Regions from separate parts of the Cryptosporangium minutisporangium genome, predicted to be linked through region 2. Evidence: riboswitches for the same ligand, from Rfam matches in the RefSeq annotation. Region 2 holds a riboswitch; the other holds the start of a gene.
What was found. A riboswitch is a leader RNA that binds a small molecule or an ion and turns the genes downstream of it on or off. The one in region 2 is predicted to bind S-adenosylmethionine.
Positions count from the first base shown of each region.

Region 1: it holds a riboswitch for S-adenosylmethionine, as region 2 does, so the genes downstream of both, thrC (threonine synthase) here and ABEB28_RS08980 (aminotransferase class V-fold PLP-dependent enzyme) in region 2, are expected to answer to the same signal.

Region 1 is NZ_BAAAYN010000017.1:141,271-144,672, forward strand. Features, by position in the region: gene thrC (threonine synthase) at 332-1,609, opposite strand; SAM riboswitch class I at 1,620-1,750, opposite strand; gene ABEB28_RS12440 (sporulation protein) at 1,929-2,720, opposite strand; gene ABEB28_RS12445 (ABC transporter permease) at 2,956-3,402, opposite strand, start outside.
Region 2 is NZ_BAAAYN010000011.1:148,789-152,190, reverse strand. Features, by position in the region: gene ABEB28_RS08985 (YciI family protein) at 1-125, opposite strand, end outside; gene ABEB28_RS08980 (aminotransferase class V-fold PLP-dependent enzyme) at 211-1,491, opposite strand; SAM riboswitch class IV at 1,524-1,643, opposite strand; gene ABEB28_RS08975 (DUF4334 domain-containing protein) at 1,668-2,147, opposite strand; gene ABEB28_RS08970 (cytochrome P450) at 2,260-3,402, shown strand, end outside.

The DNA.
Region 1 (3,402 bases), on a different contig from region 2:
GCTGACTAACTGCGGAGCCTTCGACACTCGATCAGATATCCCCGCCGCGATCCGCATTCCCGCGGGATATCCCACCAGCACTCCAGGGACCACCAGACCGGCCAGGACCAGCAGAACCAGCGGCCCCATAGATCTGAGTAAGAGCTATTCGGAAATACGCGCCCGGATTAATGCTCCTCGCGAATCGGCGCATTATTCGCACAGCTATATAGATATTTATCGTGTTACGAGAACGTTCGTCTAAATCGTCCTGGCGACGCACACTCCCGGTAACTGGCAGACGGACGGCTCCGCGCGATACGCGGAGCCGCCCGTCGACCAGCCGTGAACGTCAGCTCAGCAAACCCGCCTCGCGCGCTCCGCGGAGGGACGGAGCGATCCGGTGCGTCGGGCCGACCTGGTTCTCCACCGCGTCCGCGGTCTTGAGCCCTTCGCCGGTGTTGAAGATGACGGTCTCGGCGTTCGGGTCCAGCTCGCCCGAGGCAACCAACTTCTTCAGCACCGCGACGGTCACGCCGCCCGCGGTCTCGCCGAAGATGCCGGTCGTCTCGGCCAGCAGCCGGATCCCGTCCCGGATCTCGTCGTCGCTGACCGCGGCGATCGAACCACCCGTTCGCCGGACCGCGTCGAGCACGTACGGGCCGTCGGCCGGGTTACCGATGTTCAGCGACTTGGCGATGCCGGTCGGCTTCACCGGGCGGACGACGTCGTGCCCCTCGGCGAACGCGGCGTACACCGGCGAGCACCCGGCCGACTGTGCGCCGAACACGCGCCAGGGGCTCTCCGCCACCAGGCCGCCCTTGATCAGCTCGCTGAACGCCTTGTCGATCTTCGTCAGCAGCGACCCGGAGGCGATCGGCACTACGACCTGCGCCGGCAGTCGCCAGCCGAGCTGCTCGGCCACCTCGTAGCCGAGCGTCTTCGAGCCCTCGGCGTAGTATGGCCGCACGTTCTGGTTGACGAACGCGGTGGACTCGAACGCCTCGTCTTCCTGCAACTCGCTGGTGAGCCGGTTGACGTCGTCGTAGCTGCCCTCGACCGCGACCAGGCGCGGGTTGTAGATCGCCGAGGCCAGGATCTTGCTGGGTTCCAGGTCGGACGGGATGAACACAGTGGCCTGCCAGCCCACGCGGGCGGCGTGCGCGGCCACCGAGTTGGCCAGGTTGCCGGTCGACGCGCAGGCGACGGCGTTGTAGCCGAGCCCCTTGGCGGCGGTGAGCGCTAGCGAGACCACTCGGTCCTTGAACGAGTGGGTCGGGTTGGCCGAGTCGTCCTTCACCCAGAGCGGCGCGTTCAGGCCGATGGCCTCGGCCAGCCGGTCGGCGCGGACCAGCGGCGTCAGGCCGGGGTTGAGCGTCACCCGGTCGTCCGGGTTCTGCCCGACCGGAAGGAGCGGCGCGTAACGCCAGATGTTCTGCGGACCCGCTTCGATCTGCTCCCGGGTCACCGACGCGAGCGCGTCGGCGTCGTAGCCGACCTCCAGCGGGCCGAAACACTCCGCGCAGGCGTGCACCGCGATCAGCGGGAACTCGGCGCTGCAGTTGCGGCAGCGGAGCACTCGGGCAGGGCTGGAGGAAGCAGTGTTCAGGGCACCGAGCAGCGACGTCATAGCGAGGCTTACCTCATCTCTCCCGGGTCACCGGGACGGAAGTGGCACCTGTCGCACCTGCCTCGCTGTACGCGAACCGCATGGATGCGATGGTTGCCGGGGCTTCACCGGGCCGTGTCCCTCTGCCCCTCTGGATGAGTTCCGTATGCAGTTGTGTCGTCCAGTTTACGGCGCCCTCCCCGCTCTGCGTCCGCTTGCTCCCAACCGCTGGGAGTTGTCTACCTCACTGTGCAGACAGTGATCACACAGCGAAGCGGACGCCGCGCGCAGCGACGTCCGCATCAGCAGTTGCTTTGCAGTTGTACTTACTACGGACCGCTCAGCTGAAAAGGCCGCGGCGTTGGGTGAGGATCTGCAGGTGCTCGTGGAGCCACTGCTCCCAGTTGAGCTGCTCGGCACCCGCGTACTGCACCGTGAAGCGGTTGTACGCGTCGCTCCCCGAGCTGAGGAACCCGCCGCGCTTGTCCAGCTCCAGCAGCACGTCCATGGACTGCGGACCGGAGATGAACGTGACCTCGAGCTCGTTGATCGCGCCGGCGTACTGGTGCGCCGGGTAGAACTCGATCTCCTGGAAGAACGGCAGCCGCGAGCCGTACAGCGTCCCGCGCTCCAGGTCGGCACCCTTGAACTGGAAGCCGAGCCGGCTGAACGCGTCGAGCAGCCGGGCCTGGGCCGGCAGCGGGTTCACCTGGATCGGGTCCATGTCGCCCTTGTCCAGCGCACCGGCCAGCTCCAGCTCGGTGCGGACGCCCAGCTGCATGCCGTGCAGCGGGTAGCCGTTGACGCTCGTCACCGGCGTCTCCCACGGCACCGCGAGCTCGAACGGCACCGCGTGGTGCGCGCCGGGCTGCAGGCTGAAACGGTGCCCCAGGTGCAGCCGCTGGAACGCCATCATCGTGTTGTGCTCGTAGTCGTCCCCGCCGACGGTCTCGCCCTCGACCTCGACCTTGGCGACCAGTTCCAGCTCGACCCGGTCGACGACCATCTCGACGTTGCCACCGCTGATCCGCACCTCGCCGCGGAGCACATCGCCCGGCCGGGTGTGCGGGGAGGCGAGCACGGTATCGACGGAGGCCCCGCCGCCGAACATCGCCGAGAGTTTCTTGAACATCACGCGATCCTTAACGTTGCTGAGATGGGCTACTGCCGTGCCGGGTGCGACACCGCGAACAGCAATCGAGGAGCTTGCTGACGCGCCGTCATAATCGCAGCCCGCGCCCCAGAAAGGGACGCACTCGTCAGGGATGCGACTACCGGATGATCGCCCCTGCCGAGCCCGGACCGACGAATACCGGATACCGGCGCCGGTCGCTGCGGCCAGCCGGGGAAATTCCTGGCCGGTCCGCTCAACTCACGATGTCTTTACGCAAGAAACGCCACCACGCGAGCGCGAGAAAGACCGTCGTGTACACCACGGCCGATACCGCACCCTTCACCATGTCTTCCGCGTCGATCGGCGAGGAGAGCAACGCCAACCATGCCGTTCCGTAGCGGGTAGGTAGCAGTCCGCGAAGATCGCCGAGCGCGGTGACCGCCTCGAGGATATTCGAGATGATCCACAGCATCACCGCACCCCCGACCGCGCCCAGCGGCGCGTCGGTCCGCACCGACAGGTAAAACGCGAGCCCGGCGACCGGCAGCAGAGTGATCGCGATGTATCCGACCGCGAGCACGATCCGGCCGAGCGCTTCCCACGCCGGGATGTCGACGCCCAGCTGCGTGCGCAGCGGTTCCCAGCCGAACGCGATCGTCCCGGCGATCATCGCGACGGTCGGCAGCAGCAGGAGCGCGAA
Region 2 (3,402 bases):
ACCCGGCGACCGGACGCGACAAAAACCCCATCGGCGAACTGACTGTCGAGCCATTCCAGGTGGGCGTCCATCTGGGCGTCCACTTCGGAGACATCAGCGACGTACGTAAGTGTCACAACGAACATTCGCGCACCCTATCGGCTGTCCGCCACCCACCCGACCGCGATCGGCGAATCCTGGTCGCCGCTACCCCCGGTTGGGCGGAAGCCGTCATCGTCCGCGGGTGAGCTCGGCGACGCCGAGCAGGAGCCGATCGACGTGGTCCTCGGTGCTGCCGAGACCGACGCTGGCCCGCACCGCGGACGCTCCCAGGCCCGCGCCGACCCGCACGGACGCGTCGGCGAGCAGCCGCTGCGACAGCGGGTGAGCGCAGAACAGCCCGTCCCGGACGCCGATGCCGTGCCGGGTCGCCAGTTGCGCCGAGACGTCGGCGGCCGGCACTCCGGCGACCGCGAAGCTGACGATGCCGACGCGGTCGTGCCCAGCCGGGAACGTCCGCAGCTCGCCCACGCCGGGTAGCGCGTCCAGCCCTTCGCGGAGACGCCGCACCAGCGCGTCCTCGTGGGCGGTCAATGCATCCCGGTCGGCCTCGCCCAGCGCTTCGCAGACCGCGGCGATCGCGACCGCTCCGAGCAGGTTGGGGGTGCCCGCCTCGTGCCGCGCGGGCCCGGTGTTCCAGTCCACGGCGAAGGATCCGTCGGCGTCGGCCGCGACGAACGCGGTGGCGCCGCCCCCGGCGAGGTACGGGTCGGCGGCGTCCAGCCAGTCGGCGCGGCCGACCAGCACACCTGCGCCGAACGGTGCGTACAGCTTGTGGCCGGAGAGTGCCAGGTAGTCGACGCCGGACTCGGCCAGAAGGACGGGGCGGTGCGGTGCGAGCTGGGCGGCGTCCACGGCGATGCGAGCACCGTGCCGGTGCGCCACGTCGGTCAGCTCGGCGAGCGGCCAGACCTCGCCGGTGACGTTCGAGGCGCCGGTCACCGTGACCAGCACCGGACCGGACAGCCCGGTCAGGGCGGCGTCCAGGCCGTCGACCGCCTCGCCGGCCGTCCGCGGCACCGGCAGCGACCGCGCCGTGCCCCGCGCCGTGCCCCACGGCAGCAGGTTCGCGTGGTGCTCGCCCGCCCACCCGACCACCGTCGTCCCGGTCGGCAGCGCGCGAGCCAGCAGGTTCAAGGCGTCGGTGGTGTTGCGGGTGAAGATCACGTGATCGTCCGGGCGGGCGCCGAGAAAGTCGCCGATCGTCTGGCGGGCCCGCTCGTAGGCCAGCGTGCAGCGTTGCGAGGCCGCACCTGCGCCGCGGTGCACGCTCGCGTACCAGGGCAGGAGCTGGTTCACCGCGTCCGCGGCGGCGGCCAGGCAGGGTGCGGTGGCCGCGTAGTCGAGGTTGACGTGCTGGGTGACGGTGCCGTCGGTGAGCGTTACCGGCAGGTCGTCACCCAGGACGCGAAGTGCCTGGGGGTGGGGGGCGAGAGTCACCGTGGCGAGCATAGGCGTCACTCCGAGTACAGGGGACCCCGCAAGGTCCGCGCTTGCCCGCCGCAGGAACGCGGCCGGGCCAGGTCTTCACCCGGGGCACCCCACCGCGAACCGAGGAGGGTTGCCGGCCAGCGAGCCGGGGCTTGGCGCTGGCGCTCATGACCTGCCCGGACTGTACCCGACGGCGATCAGGAGTCCCGCTCCAGCAGGAAGTAGTAGTGCCGGCTCCGGTGGAAGACCAGCGGCGACTTGCCGTTCATGATGCCCATCAGCGTGCGGTCGTCGACCCACTTGAAGTGGTCGAACACCGGCTGGTTGTCGTAGACCATCGTGGCGGTGACCTCGCCGCGGAACTCCACCTCCCACAGCGACGCCTCGCCGCCGCGCCCGAGGGCGGTGTTCGAGTAGAGCCGCCCGTTCTCGTCGCGACACATCAGTGGTTTGGCGTCCATCGGGCTGACGAACGTCTTGCCGTACCAGCGGGCGTCGATCAGGCCCTGGTGCAGGGGGTGCCCGGTGGCGAAGTCGGCGCCCTTCCAGGTGCCGAGGACGTCGTCGACGCGCGCGGTCGGTAGCGCCGCCCAGATCTCGTCGAGGTCGTCCGGCTGGACGCCTTCGGTCTGCCTGCGCAGCGCGGCGAAGCGGGCTCGTGCATCGGTCAGCAGCATGGCCGCGATGTTAACGACGATTCACATTGACAACCAGAGGGCGTCGTACGTACAACGTACGTGGGACGTACACAGTACGTCTGCTGCGGAGAACCGAGGCCCGGGAGGCCCGATGACGCTAACCAGCGACCAGCCCGCGGTGCGGACCGACCGCACGCCCGGACGCGTGCGGTCGGAACTGCTCGCAGCCGGTACGTGGTCGGCGCGGCACGGCGTCGCCCGGGTGGCGATGAAGCGCGCCCGCAAGCAGGGTGACCTGCAGGCCCAGCTGTTCTCCGACCCGGCGGTGCGCGCCGATCCGTTCCCGCTCTACGCTCGGATCCGCGAACGGGGTCCGGTGGTCAAGGGCTCGTTCCTGGCCGCGACCGCCAGCCATGCGGTGGCCGGGGCCACCCTGCGTAGCGACGCGTTCGGCGTGGTGTCGGACCCGGAGGCACTCCCACCGCTGGCCCGCTGGTTGATGACCCGGCCCAACCGGACGATCGGTCCGGTGACGCCGCCCTCGATGCTGGCCGTCGACCCGCCCGACCACACCCGCTACCGGCGGCTGGTCTCGAAGGTGTTCACCGCCAGGGCGATGGCCGCGATGCGCGGGCGGGTCGGCGACCTCGCCGACGAGCTGCTCGACCGGGCCGAGCGGGAGAGCCGTGCCGATCGGGCGCGTGGAGGCGCGCCGGTCGACCTGGTCAGTCGGTACGCGAGCCTGCTGCCGGTGACGATCATCGCCGAGATCCTCGGGGTGCCCACCGAGATGCGATCGACGTTCATCGCGTGGGGTGGCACCGCGGCGCCGGTGCTCGACATCGGGCTGTCCTACCGTGAGTACCGCCGGGTGGACCGGGCGATCCGTGAGCTCAACGAGTGGATGGCCGGCCACTTCACCCGGCTGCGGCGGGACCCCGGCGACGACCTGCTCAGCCAGCTCGTCCGGGCCGAGCACGAACTCACCGAGACCGAACTGCTCGCGATCGCCGGGCTGCTGCTGGCGGCCGGCTTCGAGACCACCGTGAACCTGATCGGAAACGGTGCCGCGCTGTTGCTGAAGCACCCCGACCAGCTGGCCGACCTCCGCGCGGACCCGGCCGGGTGGGGCAACGCGGTGGAGGAGATCCTCCGGTACGAGTCGCCGGTGCAGAACACCGCCCGGCGGGCCCTGCGCGACACCGAGGTCGCCGGGGTCAGGGTGCGGGAGAACACGTTCCTCTCGGTCCTGATCGGCGGCGCCAACCGCGACCCCGAGGTCTTCGACGACCCG